3 regions of the Mesorhizobium sp. M0293 genome follow, and region 1 is predicted to be linked to each of the others. Evidence: predicted binding sites of a transcription regulator. Region 1 holds the regulator's gene; each other region holds the start of a gene.

Evidence for each region. The regulator LexA, encoded in region 1, represses DNA repair genes until DNA is damaged. The targets are predictions, from matches to a motif close to TGTTCNNNNTGTGTTCNG.
Region 2: a site for LexA is predicted at 1,416-1,433, ahead of NKJ06_RS31655 (YifB family Mg chelatase-like AAA ATPase). Genes of this name have one in related genera too.
Region 3: a site for LexA is predicted at 1,369-1,386, ahead of NKJ06_RS11395 (PA0069 family radical SAM protein). Genes of this name have one in related genera too.

What each region holds. Positions count from the first base shown of each region.
Region 1 is NZ_JAMYSA010000003.1:15,612-18,889, reverse strand. It holds gene kynU (kynureninase) at 1-606, shown strand, start outside; gene lexA (transcriptional repressor LexA) at 1,052-1,804, shown strand; gene NKJ06_RS01950 (ComEC/Rec2 family competence protein) at 1,798-3,278, opposite strand, start outside.
Region 2 is NZ_JAMYSA010000150.1:6,484-9,761, forward strand. It holds gene gshB (glutathione synthase) at 1-479, shown strand, start outside; gene NKJ06_RS31650 (NAD(P)H-dependent oxidoreductase) at 690-1,280, shown strand; gene NKJ06_RS31655 (YifB family Mg chelatase-like AAA ATPase) at 1,525-3,057, shown strand; gene NKJ06_RS31660 (malate synthase G) at 3,263-3,278, opposite strand, start outside.
Region 3 is NZ_JAMYSA010000023.1:5,399-8,676, forward strand. It holds gene NKJ06_RS11385 (phytanoyl-CoA dioxygenase family protein) at 1-640, opposite strand, end outside; gene NKJ06_RS11390 (glycosyltransferase) at 788-1,312, opposite strand; gene NKJ06_RS11395 (PA0069 family radical SAM protein) at 1,461-2,615, shown strand; gene rnhB (ribonuclease HII) at 2,767-3,278, shown strand, end outside.

The DNA of each region.
Region 1 (3,278 bases):
GCAAATGCCGATTTCGCTGTCGGCTGCACCTACAAGTACCTCAACGGGGGGCCGGGCGCGCCGGCCTTCATCTATGCCGCCCAGCGCCACCATGGCGAGATCAGCCAGCCACTCAGCGGCTGGTGGGGGCATGCACGGCCCTTTGCCTTCGAACGGGGTTATGTGGCCGGCACCGGCATCCGCCGCTTTCTGTGCGGCACGCAGCCGGTCCTATCGATGCGGGCGCTCAAAGGTGCGCTTGCCATCTGGAACGACGTCGACATGGCGGAATTGCGAAAGAAAAGCGTCGCGCTGACCGAACTGTTCATCCAGCTCGTCGAAGCGAAGTGCGGCGCCTATGGTCTCACGCTGGAGAGCACCCGCGACGCGACCAGGCGCGGCAGCCAGGTGTCGTTCCTTCACGATCATGGCTATCAAATCATGCGGGCGCTGATCGAGCGGGGGGTGATCGGTGACTTCCGCGCGCCATCGACCATCCGTTTCGGCTTCACGCCACTCTATGTCGGCTACAAGGATGTGTGGCTGGCGGTTGAGGTGCTGGAAGACATTCTGCGCACGGGTGCATGGAAGGACCAGCGTTTCGCCGTCAAGGAGGCCGTTACCTGACGCAGCCGTCCCGACGACTGTTGTCGCGCCCTTGCCTATTGGCGGGATGACGGAGGGACGAATTTCCAGCGCACGAATCCGGTCGCCGCTGGTGGACAGCACTGGCATCACCAAATTAACCAAGGTTGGCATTTTGGCTTCGTTTCGTTCACGGCAGACGAATGCACAGAAGGCTGGGAATACCCCGTCGCGGATCCATGGGCAGCTCATGCCAAGCTTGGGCCAGGGATGGGCGGGCAGCCCATTAACCATAACAATTTCAATGCCGGCAAGCGCATTGTGACGGGATGCAGTCGTCGGCGAGGCCCGGCAGCGAGCTGCCAATAATTTCGATCCCCTTAATAAATTCATTAAACTTTAAACAGTTGCGGAACACAACTGGAACAGATAGTGTTTGTTCTGGGTTTGTTTTCTGATTCTGGTTTTAGGTACCCTGGGGGCCGCCATGCTGACACGCAAGCAACACGAACTGCTGATGTTCATCCATGAACGCCTGAAGGAAAGCGGCATTCCGCCATCCTTCGACGAGATGAAGGAGGCGCTCGACCTTGCCTCCAAATCCGGAATTCATCGGTTGATCACGGCTCTGGAAGAGCGCGGCTTCATTCGCCGACTGCCCAACCGGGCACGCGCGCTGGAAGTGCTGCGGTTGCCGGACTCGATCGCGCCCGGCCTCAACGCGGCGAAAAAGTTCTCGCCAAGCGTCATCCAGGGCAGTCTTGGTCAGACTAGTCTCGGTCAGGGCGGCGTTGGCCGACAGATCAAGCCGGCGTCTTCGCGGATGCCTTCGGCCGGCAATGACGACGACGTGGTCTCCGCCGTGTCGATCCCGGTGATGGGTCGTATCGCCGCCGGTGTGCCGATCGATGCCATCCAGCACCAGACGCATTCGATCTCGGTGCCGCCGGACATGATCATGGGCGGCGAGCACTATGCCCTGGAGGTCAAGGGTGACTCGATGATCGAGGCCGGCATCTTCGACGGCGATACCGTCATCATCCGCAATGCCGATACGGCCAGCCCCGGCGAGATCATCGTGGCGCTGGTGGATGAAGAGGAAGCGACGCTGAAGCGGTTCCGCCGCAAGGGCGCCTCGATTGCTCTCGAAGCCGCCAATCCGGCCTATGAAACCCGGATTTTCGGACCCGACAGGGTCAAGGTGCAAGGCAAGCTCGTCGGTTTGATCCGCCGCTACTGAGGCGGCTGCGGTTTAGCCGCTGGCTTCTCGGGTCTCTGGAAGGGCGGCAGTCCCCTCGCCTCACGCGAGAATTTGCGTTGTACATGCCAGGGCCGATATGGCCTGTCCACGGCGAAGCTGATTGTCGCTGGCGTGGTCGCCGATTGGCGATCGAAGAAGACGGCAGCACTGCCTTTGCGAGCCAGTTGCCGTTTGGTGATGACGAGAACCAGTGGGTTGTGACAGGCGTCATAGGCCGTCGCGTCATTGATGACGATCAGGTCGGCGAAACCACAGGCTTTCCAGGTGTCCTTTCGATCCTCGACATAGGCAATGAATGCACCGGACGGATGCCTGGCGAGACAAACGCCTGATGTGCAATAGAACGGCGCTCCCGGCGGCATTTCAGCGGCATCCCTGACGTCGAATTGGCCATCGCCTTCGTTGAACACCTCCGGCATGACGATGGTTTCGGATGTCAGCGCGCGTTTCCAGTTGTCGACGGTGAATTCGTTCGGGCGCGCGCGGCTGACGGCAAGTTCGCCACCGCCGATCGGCAACGCAACCAGCCTTGCGTCCTCCGAGATCAGCACGTCGGGTGTGCGCGTATCCGAGACGGTCAGCAGGCCGGCAAGCGCGAAGGGAAGAGCCGCGAGCCGCAGCCATGTCGTCGCCATCGTCGCGATGACCAGGGCAATCGCCACCAGCAGGACAGACTGCTGAGAAATCAGTCCGACCGCATCGACAGGCGAACGCTCGGAGATCCAGCCCGATATGGCGATCATCAGCGTAAGTCCCTTGCCCATCAGGTAGAGGGCCGGCCAGTCCAACCCAAACGGCATCAGCAACGCGCTGGCGACGGCCAGAAACATGACGACTGTCACGATGGGCATGATGGCCAGATTGGCGAACAGGCTGAGCGGCGACACACGCTGAAAATGCCAAATGGCAAACAGCGCCGTGGCGCCGCCGGCGATGATGGAAGTCATGGAAAGGCCGCCCGCCGCCAGCAGGAATTTTCGCGTCAGGAAACTGGGCAGCGATCGCTTTGGCGGCGGTGGTCTCGCCTTTCCTGCACGATGATCCGCCCAGCCGGCGTAGGCGCCGACGAGTGCGGCGGTCGCGGCGAAGGACATCTGGAAACTCGGGCCGACCACCTCGTGCGGCGACACCACAATGACGGCGATCGCCGAGATCGCCAGATTGCGCATCGTCAGCGCCGCTCGATCGAACAGCACTGCAATCAGCATCACCGCCAGCATGATGAAACTGCGCTCGGCGGCAACGACGACCCCGGAAATGATGAGATAGGCGGCGATCGAGAAAAGTGCGGCGGCGGCGGCGTATTTCTTGACCGGGCGACGCGCGGAAAAATCCGGAAACAGGGCGAAGGCGCCGCGCAGCAAACCCATGATGGTGCCGGCGACCAACGCCATGTGCAGTCCGGAAATAGAGATGATGTGGTAAATGCCGGTGCGCCGCATCGCTTCGTTGA
Region 2 (3,278 bases), on a different contig from region 1:
GCGACATCATCATCAAGCCGCTGTACGGCAACGGCGGCGCCGGCATCTTCCATCTGCTGGAGGGCGACCGCAACCTTGCCTCGCTGCTCGAAATGTTCGGCCAGATGTTCCGTGAACCCTATATCGTGCAGCGCTATCTCAAGGACGTGCGCAAGGGCGACAAGCGCATCATCCTGATCGACGGCGAGCCGGTCGGCGCCATCAACCGGGTGCCGGCCGAACACGATTCCCGCTCCAACATGCATGTCGGCGGCCGCGCCGAAAAAACCGAGCTGACGGAACGCGAACGCGAGATCTGCGCCCGCATCGGGCCCTCGCTGAAAGAGCGCGGCTTCATCCTGGTCGGTATCGACGTGATCGGCGACTACATGACCGAGATCAACGTGACCTCGCCGACCGGCGTGCGCGAAGTCCAGCGCTTCGGCGGCGCCGACATCGCCAGCCTGTTCTGGGAAGCGGTCGAGGGGAAGCGGAAGTAAGCCGGTTTCATTTTGTCTTAACCATGTTCCGCTTTTGCAACCGGGAGCAACCTGACCGCGACCGGGGCGGTTGCATGTTCCTGCAGTGTTCTTGTTTTGACCAGGCGATTGGCAAAAGGCTTTTCCTTTCCCCGCCGCTGACCTGCTGTTCCTTGTTGGTTGCGTGACCGCTAATATGTGTGTGTAGTCCGAAGCCTGAAGGCCCACGCCATGAAAATTAATGTCGTCTACGCGCATCCATTAGCCGACAGCTACCAGGCATCGCTCCACAAACGGGTCGTTCAGACCCTCAAGGCCAGGGGTGACGAGGTCGTTGATTTCGATCTCCATCAAATGAAGTTCGATCCTGTGATGCATGCCGAAGAAAGACGCGGCCACTTCGATCCTGCTCAAGCACCCGGCGATTTGCAGATTTACATCGATGCGTTGAGATGGGCGGAAGCTTGCGTTTTCTGCTTTCCCACATGGTGGTCGGGCATGCCTGCAATCCTGAAGGGCTATTTCGATCGAGTTTGGCGACCAGGGGTGGCTTACGAATTGCCGGCAGACGGTGGCACGATCAAGCCGGCGCTATTGAACATCCGGCGGATCGGCGTTGTTACCACATGCGGCTCGCCATGGTGGTATACCGAACTCTACATGCAAAACCCGGGGAGGAAAGTTCTGCTGCGAGGCCTCAAGACTATGTGCGGCCGCAACGTGACGCACCTTTATCTGACGAAATATTCTGTCGAGAGCATTTCTTATGACAAAAGGGAAATGTTCGCCCGCAAGGCGGAGCGCCTGTTTGACAAATTCTAGCCATCCATGCCCGGGTATCTCATCCTTGATGCGAGCGAGCCTTTGACAAAGCGGGCGCTCGAGCTTCCGATCGAGCCCAACTTATGAACGTGCGTCCTTGCCGGCAGCATTCTTCACCGTTGTGAGGCGGCCATATGTTCTCGTAATGTTCTTGCCTAACTCTGAAATCTGTGGTTGTCTCCCTTGACTTCGCTCACACCCTGGTCGCCAGGGCATGGGCGAACACCTATCCGGGGGCATAAAAATGGTGGCGCGGGTTCGCACGGTCGCTTTCCAGGGCATCGAGGCCGTGCCGGTCGACGTGCAGGTGATGATCGCGCCCGGCAAGGTCAACATGCACATCGTCGGCCTGGCCGACAAGGCAGTGGCGGAAAGCCGCGAGCGGGTGCAGGCGGCGCTGCATGCGTCGGGCCTGTCGATGCCGTCGAAGAAGGTCACGGTCAATCTGGCACCCGCCGACCTGCCCAAGGAAGGCAGCCACTACGATCTGCCGATCGCGCTTGGCCTGATGGCGGCATTGGGCGCCATTCCGGGCGACATGCTGGCCGGCTATGTCGTGCTCGGCGAATTGTCGCTCGACGGCACGATCGCCGCGGTCGCCGGCGCCCTGCCGGCAGCGATCGGGGCCAATGCCGAAGGCAAGGGCCTGATCTGCCCGTTCGCCTGCGGGCCGGAAGCGGCCTGGGCCGGCAAGGATATCGACATTCTGGCGCCGCGCAGCCTGATCGCCATCGCCAATCATTTTCGCGGCACGCAGGTGCTGTCACGGCCGGAAGCCGGCATCCACGCCGCGGCGCGCGACCTGCCCGATCTCGCCGACATCAAGGGCCAGGAGACCGCCAAGCGGGCGCTGGAGGTTGCGGCGGCCGGTGGCCATAATCTGCTGATGATCGGGCCACCCGGCTCGGGCAAATCGATGCTGGCGCAGCGGCTGCCGTCGATCCTGCCGCCGCTGGCGCCGAAGGAATTGCTGGAGGTCTCGATGATCGCCTCGGTGGCGGGAGAGCTCGGCGAAGGCAAGCTGACCGACCGGCGGCCGTTCCGCGCGCCGCACCATTCGGCTTCGATGGCGGCGATGGTCGGCGGTGGCATACGCGCACGGCCGGGCGAAGTGTCGTTGGCCCATCATGGCGTGCTGTTTCTCGACGAGTTTCCCGAATTCACGCCGCAGACGCTCGATGCGCTGCGCCAGCCGCTGGAGACCGGCGACTGCATGATCGCGCGCGCCAACCATCGCGTCACCTATCCGGCGCGCATCCAGCTGGTGGCGGCGATGAACCCGTGTCGCTGCGGCATGGCCGGTGAGCCCGGCTATCGCTGCCTGCGCGGCGAGCGTTGCCGCACCGACTACCAGGCGCGTATCTCAGGTCCGCTGCTCGACCGCATCGATCTCAGGATCGAAGTGCCGGCGGTCTCGGCAAGCGATCTGATCCGGCCCGACCGGGCGGAGAAAAGTGCCGATGTGGCGCTGCGCGTGGCGCGCGCCCGCGCCATCCAGCGCGAGCGCTTCGAACGTCTCGGCGCCACCCGCGCCACCACCAACGCGCATTGCTCGCCCTCGGTCATCGAGGAGATCGCCATGCCCGACGCCGCCGGCCTGTCGCTGCTCAAGGACGCCAGCGAAAAGCTCGCCTTTTCGGCCCGCGCCTACCACCGGGTGCTGAAGGTCGCGAGAACACTGGCCGATCTCGACGCCAGCGAAACCGTCGGCCGCATCCATCTGGCCGAAGCGATTTCCTATCGCATGAGTTCGGAACGGATGGCGCAGGCGGCTTAGACCCCCTTGAGGGGAGGGTGGCCGCGGAGCAGTCGGGTGAGGTCGCCGAAGAATGCTCGGCCTTTGTTGAAACCGAGTGTGATCAAAAAGGGCGCAGGCATGCCCCTCGAGGGCATGTGGTCTGAAGGGCGTCGGCGCGCTTCACGCCCGACCCTTCACGGCCCTTCGGGCCATCCTCCCTCAAGGGGGAAGGGAACGCCGGCGCTTAGGCCTTTTCTTGC
Region 3 (3,278 bases), on a different contig from region 1:
CGAGGTCGAAATGATACTTGCCGAGCGAGGCGAGGTTCTTGTCGGCGTCCGAAGCCGCACCCGTCGGAAAGCTCCACCAGACCCGCGTCGTGATCAGTTTTGCCTGACCGCCGAGATAATGCGCGGCAATGTTTAGAAGCAGCGGATCGCGCTGGATGGCGAGGGCCGCCTGGCAATCGAGGATGCGCTCGAAAAAGTGCCCGCTGAGCAGCGAGCGGCCAAAGCGCTTCTCAGCTTCCGCATGTTCATCCGGCATGAATTCGAGACGGCGGTCGAAATTGCCGAAGCAGGGCGTACGCTGGGCGAAGTCAGCGATCTCTTCATGGATCTCCGGCGGCAGGACCAAGCCCGAAAACAGCCCGTCGGAGCGCAGCGCTTCGACCACCGCTTCACGTTCGATGCCGGCAAACATCGTATCCCCCGTATCCACGACCGGACGGGCGCGCTTTGCGCCCAGCCAATGCATGCGGCGTCCAGGCATGGTGCGCGCCAGCACGAACATCGGCAGCCAGGCGGGGTTTTCGCGCAGGTCCGTCAGATAGGTCGGAATGCGCACGGCGATACGCCGCAGCAGGCTGCCGTTGCGCGCAATGGCCTCGAGACTGGCCGCGCCGGATTTGTCGGGGGTTGGAAGGTTCATTGGGTCCTCGGCTATGAGAGGCGACACCGATGCCGCATCAGTGTTCATCACTCGGCATGACCCAAACCCAATTCACCCGCTTGGGCCGGAAGCTAACCTCGCGCCAGATTTTGTGCAATGCACAATGAACAGAGCAGGTGCAAAAAATCACCTCGGGGAGCGGCGTTGCTGCTTCGCCGGCGCCATCCAGATCTCGGCGTCGAGCCGCTTTGTCGCGAGGCCGCGGGCGATGGCCTCGGCGCTGCCGGCACTCTTGGCCGAGGCCGAGGCCTGACGCTTGCTGATCAGCAATCCGTCGGCCAAGGCGCGGTTTGCGGAAAAGACGCGCGCCAGGAACGGCGTGCGGCTGCCGCGCGCCCGCGAAAACCGTGCCGCCATGGTTTGCCTGGCCGTATGGTCGACGACCGCGTCGATCCAGCCCTCCATCAATCGTGCGCCCGGCTCCAGGAGCAGCAACCAGTCCCCCTTGGCTTGCCGGATCCCCGTGGCGATGCCGCCCGTCACGTAGTGGCAGCCGGCATGCTCGGCCACACGATGCGTCTGGTCGGTAGAGCCCGTGTCACAGACGATGACGTCACGCACCACGCCCTCGACCGCGCCGCCAATCAGCGAGGCGAGCGTGCGGGTAAGCCCTTCCTCGTCATTGCACGTTTCGATGAGAACACTGAGCATCGTTAGCCGATAGCGGAAAGCGCGGCATAGCGCCAGTTATCCAGCGAACCTTAAAAAGTTCTTGCTTTGTTCTCTTCAACAAAATAGGAATAATTTCATGAACAGAGCGATTCGACACAACACGGACAGTCCCTGGGAGCGGGCGAAGATGGAACAGATCGTGCGCGCCGACATTGCAGCTTTCGGAGCCGGACGGGCCGAGATGGCCAATGCGATGATCGAGCAGAGTGGCGTGCGTGTCCGGCCGGACCGCAACCGCGGCAGGTCGGCGGGCATCAATCCGTCCGGCCGGTTCGAGCCGGTCAGCCGGCATGTTTTCGACGATGGCTGGAATTCGCTGGAAGAACTGCCGCCCTTCAAGACCGAAGTGCAGGTCGAGAAGCCGCGCACCATCATCACCCGTAACGAATCGCCCGATATCTCCTTCGATCGTTCGATCAACCCTTATCGCGGTTGCGAGCACGGCTGTGTCTATTGCTTTGCCCGGCCGACGCACTCGTTCATGGGCCTGTCGCCGGGTCTGGATTTCGAATCCAAGCTGTTCGCCAAGCCAGATGCGGCGCGCTTGCTCGACAAGGAGCTGTCGAAGGACGGATACCAACCGCGAACCATCGCCATCGGCACCAACACCGACCCCTACCAGCCGATCGAGAAACAATACCGGATCATGCGCGAGATCCTCGAAGTGCTGGAGGCGCGCGGTCATCCGGTCGGCATCGTCACCAAATCCGCTTTGGTGGTGCGCGACATCGATATCCTGTCGCGCATGGCTGAGCGAGGGCTGGCCAAGGTGGCTCTGTCGGTGACGACGCTCGATCGCATGCTGGCGCGCACCATGGAGCCGCGGGCTTCGACGCCGACCAAGCGGCTGGAGGCGATCCGGCAGCTTTCTGATGCCGGCATTCCAGCGTCGGTCATGGTGGCGCCGATCATCCCCGGGCTGACCGATCCGGAGATGGAACGCATCCTCGATTCAGCACGCGCCGCCGGCGCGCGCGAGGCGGGTTATGTCGTGCTGCGCCTGCCGCTGGAGGTCAGCCCGATCTTCAAGGACTGGCTGCTGCGCCACTACCCCGATCGCTATCGCCACGTGATGTCGCTGATCCGCTCGATGCGTGACGGCAAGGACTACGATTCGGAATGGGGCAAGCGCATGAAGGGCGCCGGTCCCTATGCCTGGCAGATCGGCCGGCGCTTCGAGATCACAGCCAAGCGGCTCGGCCTCAATGCCGAACGGCGCACGTTGCGGACCGACCAGTTCGTTGCTGCTGCCAAAGACCAATTGCAGCTGACGCTGCTTTGAGAATGCAATTCACTGCGGCGGCTTGATCTGCCACAGCACAGGAATCCCGTCCGGCCTGCCCCGGCCTGCAGACGGTGCCCTCCCGGTCCGGCGCCCCACCGACCCGGAGGGACTTGCGGAGAATCGGAACCGATGCGAACCTCGCCGCAACATGGCTCGCGCGCGTTCTGATTCTCCGCCTCTCTTTGAGATCATCGAGAAGCCCGACTTCTCCTTCGAGACGAAGGCGATAGCCGACGGCCTGTGGCCGGTTGCGGGCATGGACGAGGCCGGCCGTGGTCCCTTGGCGGGGCCAGTGGTCGCCGCGGCGGTGGTACTCGACCCCGCCAACATTCCGGACGGACTGGACGATTCCAAGCGCCTCACCCATTTGCAGCGTGAGGCCCTGTTCCTGAGCATTCTCGGCTCCGCGCAAGCGGTCTCAATGGCCTCGATCAGCGCCGAGGGCATCGATGGCAGCAACATCCTAAAGGCAAGCCTGGAGGCGATGCGCCGCGCCCTGATCGGCCTGTCGGTTCAACCGAAGCTTGCCCTCGCCGACGGGCGCGACGTGCCGCCGGGCCTGCCCTGCGCGGGGCGCGCGCTGATCAAGGGCGACCAGCGTTCGCAATCGATCGCCGCCGCCTCGATCGTCGCCAAGGTGATGCGCGACCGCATGATGTG